DNA from 4 places in the Leuconostoc sp. C5 genome. Region 3 is predicted to be linked to each of the others. Evidence: predicted binding sites of a transcription regulator. Region 3 holds the regulator's gene; each other region holds the start of a gene.
What was found. The regulator LexA, encoded in region 3, represses DNA repair genes until DNA is damaged. The targets are predictions, from matches to a motif close to CNAACANNTGTTNG.
Positions count from the first base shown of each region.

Region 1: the regulator LexA is predicted to act here: its motif matches at 1,225-1,238, upstream of RHP56_RS03270 (FtsK/SpoIIIE family DNA translocase).
Region 2: the regulator LexA is predicted to act here: its motif matches at 1,768-1,781, upstream of RHP56_RS04125 (type 1 glutamine amidotransferase family protein).
Region 4: the regulator LexA is predicted to act here: its motif matches at 1,338-1,351, upstream of RHP56_RS04875 (Y-family DNA polymerase).

Region 1 is NZ_CP134351.1:626,140-629,349, forward strand. Features, by position in the region: gene RHP56_RS03255 (AI-2E family transporter) at 1-485, shown strand, start outside; gene RHP56_RS03260 (tRNA (cytidine(34)-2'-O)-methyltransferase) at 482-994, shown strand; tRNA gene RHP56_RS03265 (tRNA-Glu) at 1,067-1,138, shown strand; gene RHP56_RS03270 (FtsK/SpoIIIE family DNA translocase) at 1,294-3,210, shown strand, end outside.
Region 2 is NZ_CP134351.1:819,723-822,932, forward strand. Features, by position in the region: gene RHP56_RS04110 (hypothetical protein) at 83-778, opposite strand; gene RHP56_RS04115 (hypothetical protein) at 1,019-1,300, shown strand; gene RHP56_RS04120 (hypothetical protein) at 1,318-1,689, shown strand; gene RHP56_RS04125 (type 1 glutamine amidotransferase family protein) at 1,831-2,421, shown strand; gene RHP56_RS04130 (response regulator transcription factor) at 2,487-3,164, shown strand.
Region 3 is NZ_CP134351.1:1,137,046-1,140,255, reverse strand. Features, by position in the region: gene pyrF (orotidine-5'-phosphate decarboxylase) at 1-395, shown strand, start outside; gene pyrE (orotate phosphoribosyltransferase) at 396-1,028, shown strand; gene lexA (transcriptional repressor LexA) at 1,068-1,706, opposite strand; gene RHP56_RS05745 (YneF family protein) at 1,956-2,192, shown strand; gene RHP56_RS05740 (lysophospholipid acyltransferase family protein) at 2,203-2,841, opposite strand; gene RHP56_RS05735 (tRNA1(Val) (adenine(37)-N6)-methyltransferase) at 2,901-3,210, shown strand, end outside.
Region 4 is NZ_CP134351.1:975,855-979,064, forward strand. Features, by position in the region: gene RHP56_RS04865 (Type 1 glutamine amidotransferase-like domain-containing protein) at 1-291, shown strand, start outside; gene RHP56_RS04870 (YczE/YyaS/YitT family protein) at 636-1,286, shown strand; gene RHP56_RS04875 (Y-family DNA polymerase) at 1,390-2,712, shown strand; gene RHP56_RS04880 (hypothetical protein) at 2,705-3,085, shown strand; gene RHP56_RS04885 (hypothetical protein) at 3,072-3,210, shown strand, end outside.

The DNA.
Region 1 (3,210 bases), 510 kb from region 3:
CGGAAATTAGTAAGCAAATCGCTCAATATATTCGTGGACAACTTGGTGTTGCACTCGCTGTAATGATTATGTTTTCCATAGGGTATACCATTATTGGTTTGCCGTACGGTATTTTATTAGCGCTGATGGCAGGCTTCTTTAACTTAATCCCGTATGTTGGATCAATTATTGCACAAGTGCCAGTTTTCACAGTTGCTTTGATTGCTGGTGGCCCAAAAATGCTAATATTAGCTATTATCGTGCTAGCTATTGAACAACCGATTGAAGCACATGTTATTTCACCAAAAATTCTCGGGGAGGCGTTATCAATTCACCCTGTTACTGTTATCGTTGTGTTATTGAGCAGTGGACATATTTTTGGTGTATTAGGTATTGTGTTAGCGGTGCCATCATATGCTGTAGCTAAAGTGTTTGTTACACACATCTATGATTGGTGGCGTGCAAACTCAGATTTATTTGAAGTAGAGGAAGTAGCTGAAAAATGACGAATCATATTGTTTTATTTGAACCCTTAATGCCTGCTAATACGGGAAATATTGCTCGTACGACTGCTGGAACTGATGCAGTCTTACATTTAATTGAACCGTTGGGGTTTGAACTTGATGACAAACACGTTAAACGTGCCGGGTTAGATTATTGGGATCATGTAAAGTTGGTGAAACACCCAAGCTTGCCTGATTTTCTAGACACTTTAGCAGAAACAGACAACTTATACTTGGTTTCTAAATTTGCTAACCAAGACTATACACAGCCTAATTACGCACAAAATGATACTGACAATTACTTCTTATTTGGAAAAGAAACCACAGGGTTACCAGAAGTATTTATGCGTCAAAATCCGGAGAAGGCTATTCGTATCCCACAGGATGATTCACATGTTCGTTCGTTGAATTTATCGAATACTGTCGCAATTGTGCTTTATGAAGCATTGCGCCAGCAATCTTTTTCAAATTTAGAAACAACTCACACATACGAGCAAGACAAACTGAAATAAACAGTTGACAGATATAAATTTCCCTGATAAACTAATATAGTTGTTTCGTTACAACGAACAACTATTGACCATGGCTCGTTGGTCAAGTGGCTAAGACGCTGCCCTTTCACGGCGGAATCGAGAGTTCGATTCTCTCACGAGCTACTAAAAAGCGCAACTCTGGTTGCGTTTTTTTGTGTTTAAAAATTAAATTTTTGAAATAGAGTTAAGCAAAGCTTAAGAATTTGATGTGAACATTTGTTCGAGTTTCAAAAATGATAAAATAAAGTGTTAGAATGAACTGACTAAGAGGTGGAACTTTGGCGACAAGAAAGACTACACAAAGACGGCGTACAACACGTGGTAAAAAGAGTAAAAAAAAGAACCCTTTAGTTCAAAACCTATGCTTCTTGGGTGGTATTGTCTTAGGTATACTAGGTATATTTAAGCTTGGCATATTAGGGGTATTTATCGCTGACATTTTTCGTTTTTTCTTTGGAAATATGTATCTTGTGATTTTAATACCTATGACATTATTTTTAGGGTACTATTTTATTACTCGAAAAACACCTAAAATAGCAACTCATTTTTGGGTTGGCGCTTTTATGATGTTCATTGCTATTGAGACAATTTCATCATTGTTATTTTTTGAATACACACTAAAAAATGCAGATGGATATGTTGGCGAAGTGGTGCGGTTAATTGGTCAAGATTTTGTCAATCAATCAGCAAACACACCGGTTGGCGGTGGTATAATCGGCGCGGCATTATATCATCTACTGTTTATGTTAATGTCTAGCATTGGCACGTGGATTGTAACAATAATCTTATTATTCAGTGGTATTGCAATCTTTTTCCGTATTCCAGCTCGTGACATTGTTCAGCAAGGTGTTGAAAAAGCTCATGAAGGGGTTACTCATATTCAGGAAAAACGAGCTAATGAAAAGCCAACCCGACAATCGCTTTTCAAACGTGATAGACACAAGAAAGATATTACTGATTATGGAGATGATCCATTAGGTGTGAGCCGAGATGATAGTTTGTCAACCGATGTTCTCCCAAAAATAGAAAAAGACGTCAATCCACCTAGTGTTCATGAAAATTTCAATGAGCCTGAAATTAAATGGAATGGTCCTATAGCGCCTCAACCAACAAAAAAGTCTTCCAAAGATCAGGCCGAAAAGACTTCTGTTAGTGATAGCGAAGTTTCTACAGATATGTTGGAAAAAGAAAATCCGGATTACCAGTTACCAACTGCTGACCTATTAACGCAGTTAGCGCCTACAGACCAAACAAAAGAGTTTAAAGGTTTAACCGACAAATCGCGTCTTGTCCATGATACGCTGCAAAGCTTTGGTGTTGAGGCGGAAGTGACCAGTGTCTCATTAGGACCTACGGTAACTCAATATGAGTTGAAACCAGGGCAAGGCGTTAAAGTAAATCGAATTGCTAATCTATCGGATGATTTAGCATTGGCATTAGCTGCAAAATCAATACGAATTGAGGCGCCAATCCCCGGTAAACCCTATGTTGGTATAGAGGTTCCTAATGATACTCAGGCAACTGTTGGATTCCGAGACATGATTGAGAATGCGCCATTTGATGATAATCCACTCAATGTGCCACTTGGCCGAGATGTAACAGGAAATATTATCATGGCAGACTTATCGGCTATGCCTCATTTGCTTATTGCTGGATCTACTGGATCTGGAAAATCAGTAGGGCTTAATGGTATTATTGTATCTATCCTTTTGCGTGCAAAACCTAATGAAGTTAAATTAATGATGGTTGATCCAAAAGTTGTTGAGTTATCTATTTATAACGGGATACCACACTTGCTGACACCAGTTGTTTCGGAGCCCCGTAAAGCAGCGAAGTCTTTGCAAAAAGTTGTTGACGAGATGGAAAATCGTTACAAGCTTTTAGCTCAATTTGGAAAACGTAATATTGGTGAATATAATGCGGCGGTTGAAAAGCAGAATGCTGAAGCTAAGGAAACAGATCAGCCAATTATGCAACCAATGCCATATATTGTTGCTATTGTAGATGAATTCGCTGACCTAATGAGTACGGTGGGTAATGAAATTGAAGTTTCTATCGCGCGCCTTGGTGCTAAAGCTCGTGCAGCCGGTATTCACATGATTTTGGCCACACAGCGACCTGACGTTAAAGTGATTAACGGTACCATAAAAAGTAATATTCCTGGTAGAATTGCTTTTAGAACAGCTTCTGGAATT
Region 2 (3,210 bases), 320 kb from region 3:
TCAGAATATATTTGTACTAAAAAGACCCCTATACATTCATCATGTGATGTGTGCATGGCGGTCTTTTTACAGTTGCAGTCATTTAGCGCGAAATGGACTTTATATGGGCTCGAAGTGTTATCACCAAACCAACAATAATTAAAAAAATACCAATTGCCGCACCAAACAATCCTGTTGATGACGAAGCACTAGGTGAATTTTCATAGGACAATAGTGCATATTGTGTCATCACAATGGCAACTAATCCATCAGCTAAATTTAATGATTTTAAATAAGTAATAATTGGACTACGAAAATGACGAGCTTTAATCCAGCCAACGACGGATGTCACAATTTTAGTGAAGCCAATTAGTGCAATTAGCAACACAATACTCTGATTATATCGTTGTGGTTCGTTTACGATATACATATAAATCGATAATGTAACAAGAGCCATGCCCAGTAAACCGTATAAGATACCACCTTCTCGCAAGTATCTAATTTCAATTTTTTCTCGCTCTAAGGGATTTATGTTTGAAACTCTAATTTGACGATATCGCCACAAAAAGTATGATCGAATAGCCAGTAAAATAATATAATAGCCACCAAATATTAAAAACCATAAAGATAAAAAGAATATACCAATAGTTAATTTGATAAGCGCAAATACCAAATTAGATATTGTGCTTGCGGCATTATATAGAACTACACGATCAGATTTTTCTGAAATGTGATGTCTTAAGTTGTGATGATCAATGATGTCATTAAATTTTGTCGTTATTTTTTTGATGAGCTGCATATGATTATCTTTCGTGGAATGATATATGGCGTCCAGTTAATCAGTTAAAGAATTCAATTCTCATTGTATCAAAAATTTGCTGATAAAACGCAGTAACGCTTAAGATTAACAAATTGTAAACAAAAGTATCGATGTTTTGATTAATAAAACGTCATTAACAAAACCGAAACAAAACCTTAGCAATTTATAAACAAAGTAATTAGATAATTAATTCAATCAAAAGGATAAAGGAGATAAGAGATGGCAATTGTATTAAATATCATTATCGGAGTTGTGACAGGGTTAGGTGTCGCATTTTTGGGAAATGTGGTGAAACAACCTGGTACAGTATTGAGGAAAAACATCACCCTTGGCACTGGTATTTTGTTAGGTAGCTTGGGTGCAGTTTCGGCTGATCAACTACTAAATTACGGACCCACACTGATGGAAACTAACTTTGTACCAGCCATTGCAGGCGGCATAGTGTTATCATTTGTCGGCGTATACGCAGGAAAACGATGGGTACATTTAGGCACAAACTAAAAGGATAGTGGAATCTAATGAAGAAAAATGACTTTATAATCTTACTAGGGTGGATTAGTAGTGGCTTTCTATTCGCAATTGGGATGTGTATGGTTTTACTACCGGAATGGGGCGTAGAGTTACAAGGTGCAATTCTAGGTGGCGTTGGTATTATTAGTGCTCTAGCTGTATTTTTGGCTAAACGTAAAATGGCAGGAAAAGCGTTATGGATTTGGAATACTAGAATCGTAGTAATCAGTTTGTTTGGTTTTGTTAGTGCGATCGTATTTGGATTAGGTATGGTAATGACAATGGTTTGGGGGATGATGACTTTGGGTATTATTCTAGGATTTATTGGCGTACTGATGTTAGCTGCCTTGCTACCAATGGTTAAGGGATTTGAAGAATAAGGCTGAACTCAATTATTATTTTTAATATTAGAAAAGGCATTGTTGATTACATAACGATGCTTTTTTTGTGTCGATATGCGAACTTGTGTTCCCTTTTTCTATATGATAAGCTATTTAAATATTAAGAAAGAGGAATGATACATGAAAACAGCAGTGTTTCTTTTGTTAAACGAATATGCAGATTGGGAAGGTGCCTATCTATCAAGTCAATTAAATCAATTAACCGATTGGACAGTCAAAACTGCTTCCATTCAAAAAACTATACACTCCATTGGTGGTTTTCAGACTAAAGTAGACTACTCTATTAACGAGATTCCTCTAGAAACCGAGTTACTTGTTTTGATTGGTGGTAATTCATGGCATATCAACAGCCTTGAAATTACTAATCTAATCAAAAATCGTTTAGTCGCGGGGAAAACGGTGGCGGCCATTTGTGGTGCAGTTGATTTCTTGGCTAAAAATGGTTTATTGAATGATAAAAAGCATACTGGTAATTCAGTATATTTGTGGCAGAGTTATGAGCAATATACAAACTTGTCTAGATTCTTGGAAGAACAAGTTGTAGTAGATGAACCTTTAATTACTGCCAATGGAACAGCAACCTTAGAGTTTACAAATCAAGTTATGAAAACAGTTCACGCACTGCCAGTAGATCAAATTGATAAAACAACCAATCTGTACAAACTGGGATTTTACAAGTATTGTGACAAATTCGGTAATCCCTATGCTTAGCGAATGAGCTTGCATTTATTCATGATTTGGTTTACCTTCAAGTAAGTAAATAAAGGACACAAATTATGAAATATAAAATTTTTATAGTTGAGGATAATCAAGAAATCGTAAGCCTGCTGAAAAAGGGTTTGATTAGTTGGGGACTAAGTGCAGTTAGTTGTAAAGATTTTAATCAAGTTGAAGAGGAAATTACAATGCATTCACCACATTTAGTGTTGATGGATATTAATTTACCTTACTATAATGGTTTTTTTTGGACACAGAAAATACGTCAAAATAGCATGATACCGATAATTTTTTTATCTAGTCGTGATGAAGAAAGTGATATGATTCTGGCCATGAATTTCGGCGCAGATGATTACATTACTAAGCCGTTTAACATAGATTTATTAATCGTAAAAATTAATGCATTGCTGAGACGCGAATATAGCTTTAGTGTAGAGAAAAAGCATTCTCAATTTCAAGGTTATACCTTGAATATTATTGATAATCAGTTAATATATGACAGTCGAGAGGTAGTTCTCTCCAAAAATGAAACAAAGCTATTGTATCTTTTATTTACTCATCCAAATCAACTTGTTACCAGAGAGGACATTATGGCTACTTTGTGGGATAACGAGATGTTTGTTGATAAGAATACGTTAGCGGTCACGCTAACGAGATTGCGTAACAAAGTAACAGAAATTGGATTTTCAAAGTATTTACAAACTGTCAAAGGTAAGGGGATTAAGCTTAGTGATTAAAAAAATATTTGGCTTAGCGTTGCAGTTTTTATCTGACTTTTGGTAT
Region 3 (3,210 bases):
CTGTTGCCAATAAAAGTGAAGCGTTAAAATTACTTGCAGTGACGCAGCTAACTTCTTTTTCTGAAGCTGAGATACAAGAGATACAATTAACCACAGCAACTATTGAAGAAAGTGTTGCACATTTGGCTGAGCTTGCTTACTCGGTGGGCATAGACGGGACAATTAGTTCACCCTTAGAGGCTAGTTTAATTAAGTCACACACGAATGATCGATTTTTACGTATCACACCTGGTATTCGTTTAGCTGGTGATGAAGCTGGAGATCAAGTGCGTGTGACTACGCCAGGGGAAGCCAAGAAGTTGAATTCAACTGGATTAGTTGTTGGTCGATCAATTACACAATCGACCAACCCAGTGGCTGCATATCAACGTGTTGTCAATGAATGGAGAAAATAAATGACAGACTATAAACAACAAGTAGCTAATGATTTACTTGAAATTGGTGCCGTAAAATTTTCGCCAGAAGAACCTTTCACGTGGGCCTCGGGTATTAAGAGTCCAATATATACAGATAATCGGATGACCATTGGTTTCCCTTCGGTACGTCAAAATATATACAAAGGGCTGTCTGAACTAATAAAAAAAGAATATAGTGACGTTGAGATTATTGGTGGAGTGGCTACTGCAGGTATTCCACATTCAGCTTGGGTAGCTGAAGAATTAAATAAACCAATGGTCTATGTACGTTCAAAACCCAAAGATCACGGGGCAGGTCGTCAAACGGAAGGTGCATTGGTAAAAAATCGTAAAGTCGTTCTGATTGATGATTTGATATCAACAGGTGGGTCTGTGTTGGCCGCAGTAAATGCGGTGCGTAAGGAGGGAGCAAGTGTCCTTGGTGTTGTTTCCATATTTTCTTATGAATTACCAGCTGGTAAAAAAAATTTTGCTGAAGCAGGACTAACATTTAACTCACTGACAACATATTCACAACTAATTGAAACAGCCGTTAAGCGTGGGGATCTCGATAAATCACAAGTTGAAACCTTACAAAACTGGAAGGAAAATCCAAATGCTTGGCAAGCATAATAAAAAGGCTCATCAGAGATGAGCCTTTTTATTTGGTTTTTAATAAATAGCGTCGCGATACAGTCCGATTACTTTTCCTAAAATAGAGACTTTTTGCAAAATAATTGGCGCCATGCTGTTATTTTCAGGTTGTAAGCGATAATGATCGGCTTCACGGAAAAAACGCTTAACTGTCGCTTCATTGTTATCATTCATTGCGACAACAACATCACCATTATCAGCATTCTCTTGCTTACGTACGATAACTTTGTCTCCATCTAGAATGCCAATGTTAACCATTGAATCACCATGAACATTAAGCATGAATAGGTCACCATCAAATTGCATTAAATTATCTGGGATAGGGAAAAATTCAGTTGCTTCTTCTTCTACTGCCAAAATTGGTGTACCCGCTGTAACCATTCCAAGTACCGGAATTTTTCCGGGTGTGGTTGAAATCCCAAGCATCTCTAAACCAATATCGGTTACTTCAATCGCACGAGCTCTTGGTTTAGAAGCATCTTTTAAAAGATAACCTTTTTTTACCAGACGTTCGATGTGACCGTGAATAGTTGAAGAAGATGATAATCCAACAGCTTCACCAATTTCTCGGACGGTTGGTGGGTAACCATTTTCTGATTGTGCTTCATGAATAAATCGAAGCACTTGAATTTGTTTGCTTTCTTGTGTAATTGCCATGATGGGTTTCCTACTTGTTAAATTTACTATCATCAGTATAACGGAAAAACACGAACAAATCAAACGTTTGTTCGTTATTTTTTTAAAAATTCAACCTAATATTAAATAAATAATAAAAAATTCGTGTTATTTATTTTTATAACGAACAAAATGGTTCATATTGAAAACGTTAACTCTGCAAGTTATTATAGCACGCCTTTGCTGGCTGTGCTATAATAATTATCAGACATTTTAGTAAGGAGAATATGCATGATTAGCACATGGCTAGCAATTTTGATTGCAGTGTTAACTTTAATTATTGGTTTGGTCGGTGGCTTTTTCTTGGCACGTAACTCAATGAAGAGTTATCTTGCAAAAAACCCACCTATTTCAGAAGAAATGATGAAATCAATGATGATGTCAATGGGACAAAAACCATCTCAAAAGAAATTGAACCAAATGATGGCTCAGATGAAGCAACAAAGTGCCAATTCGCAAAAAAAATAAGCCAATCGGCTTATTTTTTTTCTGAACGTTTTGGATCTACATATTTCCAAGTTGGGTCAATCTCAGCATCTAATTCTTGGAAAGCTGCTTGCATCTGCTCAGTATATTTAGCAATATTTTCCTTGTTCAATCGGTCTTTACGATCAATAATAATTGGCTCACCAAAATTAACTGTGGTATTATTACGTTTGAAAAGTTGACTGAACTTAACAGGGCCTTGATATACAGCTGGTACGATTGCCTTTCCAGCCATTCGTGCAATTAGAATGGAACCTGATTTTAAATCATCACTGTGTCTAGAACCAGAAGGAAACATTATTAAAGAGCGCTTGCCATCTTTTAATTCGCGTACAGGTATTTTGATGACGCTTGGGCCAACATTTTCACGATCAACTGGGAATGCGCCGGCTGATTTGATTAACCATGCAAGTGGCTTGAATTTAAATAATTCAATTTTTGCCATGAAAATAAAGTGTTTTGGGTAGGCTGCCACAGCATACCATACTGGATCCCACCAAGTGCGGTGTGGACCAACTAGCACATAGTTATCGTTTTGGGGTATTCTGTCGCGATTCATGTATTTAATGCGGCCAGTAACTGCCCATATTAAAGCAACAGCAATGCCGCGTAAAAAATCATAGAATTTCATATTTATTTACCTCATAAATTAATCATTTCAATTTTACAGATAAACAGAAAGAAACGCAAATGACACAACCATTTCTTAAAGCAAATGAACGTATTGATGGACTTCCATCACAAAATATTAATATCATCCAGAATCCAGACATGTTTTCATATTCCTTAGACGCGATTTTATTAGCACATTTTGCTGATGTAAAAGGAAAAGGTAAAGGGTTATCTGTTGATTTGGGATCAGGTACTGGCGCGGTTGGGCTTTTTTACGCTCCAAAAGTGACTGGGGAAATAAAGTTAGTCGAGATACAACCAGAATTAGCTGAAATGGCACAACGTAGCATTGAACTGAACAATTTACATGAACGTGTTTCAGTCGTTC
Region 4 (3,210 bases), 160 kb from region 3:
GATGTGGAGTTTGAAAGTGCAAAAAAACTATATGGCTATGACTTGATATTCTTGAATGGTGGTTATCCATTTTATCTACTACATTTCTTGAAAAAAAGTGGTGCTGACCATATTTTAAAAGACATTAGTAGGACTGGGGTTCCAATTTTTGGGCTAAGTGCTGGATCAATTGTAATGGGACCTTCCATCGAATATTTGCAATATCTTTATCCAGAGGACAACCAATTTAATGATACAGATTTAACAGGTTTGAACTTAACAAGTACTACAATTTTCCCGCACTTCAAATAAATGTTAACGCGTGATGCTGATATTGACAAAAAACTAACTTCGTATGAAAATACAACTGGAGTTAAAATCATGAGGCTTAATAATGATCAAGCCTTATCGTGTCATTGCAAAGATAAAGTCCTGATTGATTAAATACCGAATTGGAAACCCTATATATCAAATAACGATTTAATCTCAAAATCCTAACTTTTCGCGTTATACTCAACTTCTTTTAAAGAATAGTGGAATAGGGGTTGTGCTGAAAAAATTACAGATACGCTCAATACAGAACTTAAATCATTAATTGACAATTCACTATCATCCATTTAAACTTTACTTATAAATAATAAGTTGAGGAAAAGAATTTGTTCAATAAAAAATTAAGATCGTATTCTTTTCGTCTTTGTTTGTCTATTGTTGGCACCATTATCATTGCCTTTGGGATTGTTTTATTCCGTTTGGCGAACATGGGCATTGATCCAGCAACAGCAGCAGATGTTGGTATATCAGATACCTTCCATTGGAATTTAGGGAACTATCAGCTTGCATTTAATGCGCTATTGTTCCTTGGCATTTTGTTTTTCGATCAAACACAGTTTGGCATCGGAACATTAATCAATATGTCGTTACCAGGATACATTATCGCTTATTTTACACCGAAGTTTGAACCTATAGTTGGGCGTTGGTTTGGAAGCTTTTCTTATCTTGAAAACATATTTTTATTTGTCATTGGTATGTTTTTATTTTCATTAGGAATTGGCATATATACAAGTGTAAATCTTGGTGTTTCCCCGTACGATGCGGTTGCGCCATTGTTCAACAAAAAGAAATGGGCCAGTTATCGTCTGACAAGGTCTGTTCAAGATTTGTTCTTTTTTGTAGTTGCCATTATATTTGGTGGACCACTGGGTATTGGAACTTTTTTGATTGCCACGTTAACTGGCTATATTGTACAATACTGGCGTCAGCTATTTAAAAAAATAAAACACCACATGCAAAAAACGCACAGCTTTTAGTTGTGCGTTTCGTCATTCAAAAATTAAATACAATTTATCCTCTTGCCAAACAGAACGTTTGTTCGTATAATGAATTATACAGCTTTTGTTTTGGAGACAGCATATGGTAAACAAGCAGAAAATTGAATACAACTACACGCAAGAGGAACGACGTGTGATATTTATGATTGATTCTAAAAGCTTTTATGCCAGTGTTGAGTGTGTGGAACGTAACTACAATCCATTAAAAGCATTACTTGTTGTGATGTCAGAACAAGAAAATACCAACGGCGGCTTAGTCTTGGCATCTTCACCAATGGCCAAGAAAATACTGGGTATCACTAATGTTACCCGACAACGTGATATTCCTGTTTGTCCGGACTTAGTGATTGCTCATCCAAGAATGAATCTTTATATTCAAGAGAACTTGCGCATTAACAACATATATCGACAATACACTGATGATGCGCACTTATTGCCATATTCCATCGACGAATCAATTCTTGATATGACCTATTCTTGGCGTCTTTTTGGAAAAACACCGGAGGAAGTTGCTTTTAAAATACAAAAGCAAGTTCGGGCAGAAACAGGTATCTATTTAACTGTTGGTATTGGTGATTCACCAGTCTTGGCCAAATTAGCGCTTGATATTGAAGCCAAACATGCTAAGAATCTGACAGGAATCTGGCATTATGAAGATGTGCCACGGAAGCTATGGCCAATTACTAAACTAACTGATGTTTGGAGTATTGGCTCGCGAACTGCGCGTAAGCTAAATTTGATGGGTATTCACTCAATGTATGACTTATCTCACCAAGATCCATATCTATTTCGTTCGAAACTGGGATTAATGGGTGAACAGTTGTTAGCTTTGTCTTGGGGTATTGACCGATCTGATCTGACTGAAACAATCAGGCCCAAAAATAAATCATATAGTAATTCTCAAGTTTTACCACGTGATTACAGCCAACAAGCTGAGATTGAAATCGTGATTCGAGAAATGGCGGATCAAGTTGCCACAAGAATTCGTGCCCACCAAAAGCAAACGTGCTTAGTTAGCTTGTTTATTGGTTATTCTTTTTCTGAAAGTGAGAAACAAGAATCACATGGCTTTAGAAAACAATGTCGTATTAGTCCCACTAACGATACCAATGCATTAATGGCTGTTATGATCAACCTCTTCAGAAAGCACTGGCGAGGCGAGATTATTAGACACATCGGGATTGATTACGGTGGACTAGTTGATGATACTGGAGTACAGCTTAATCTTTTTGAACAACCTGAACACATCCTTAAAACAAACAAAATTGATCAAGTTGTCGACGAAATTCGTCAACGTTTTGGTACTACAGCTTTGATGCGGGCTATGTCTAAAGAAGTCGGTGGAACAGCCATTAACCGAGCTAGTTTAGTTGGCGGACACAACGGAGGCAACAGTTATGACTGACAATGATGATTTCACTACGATAATCAATCGCTACTTCCAAAACGATTACCGAGAACGAGGAAAAATTAAATGGAACGGCTACTTTCTGTCCGACCACACTTCTTCTTTAACCAAAGAGGGCATTCAACGAAATGCAATAACTAAGAAATTACCCGCAATATCACTAAATGATGCGCAAGATATTTTACGACACGCTTCTGCTAATTATCATGCCGTAACCGTTCAACAAAATATTAAAGATAACGAAGGAAATCTGATCCCTAATGTGACTGGTTTAATAAATGGTTTTTCCGAATTAGGTGTCTATATTGACCACCAATTCATAGCCTTTGAAGACATTAGAACAGTGGTAAGAAAAAATGAATCCAATTGAAAATATTATCACAGAGATTAATTCTTTATTCACTAAACAACCTAATACTATTTATGAAGTACGATTGGTTAATCAGCGATATGCTAAAAAAGTTAATGTGTTCTTTGAATATTATCGGATTGGAC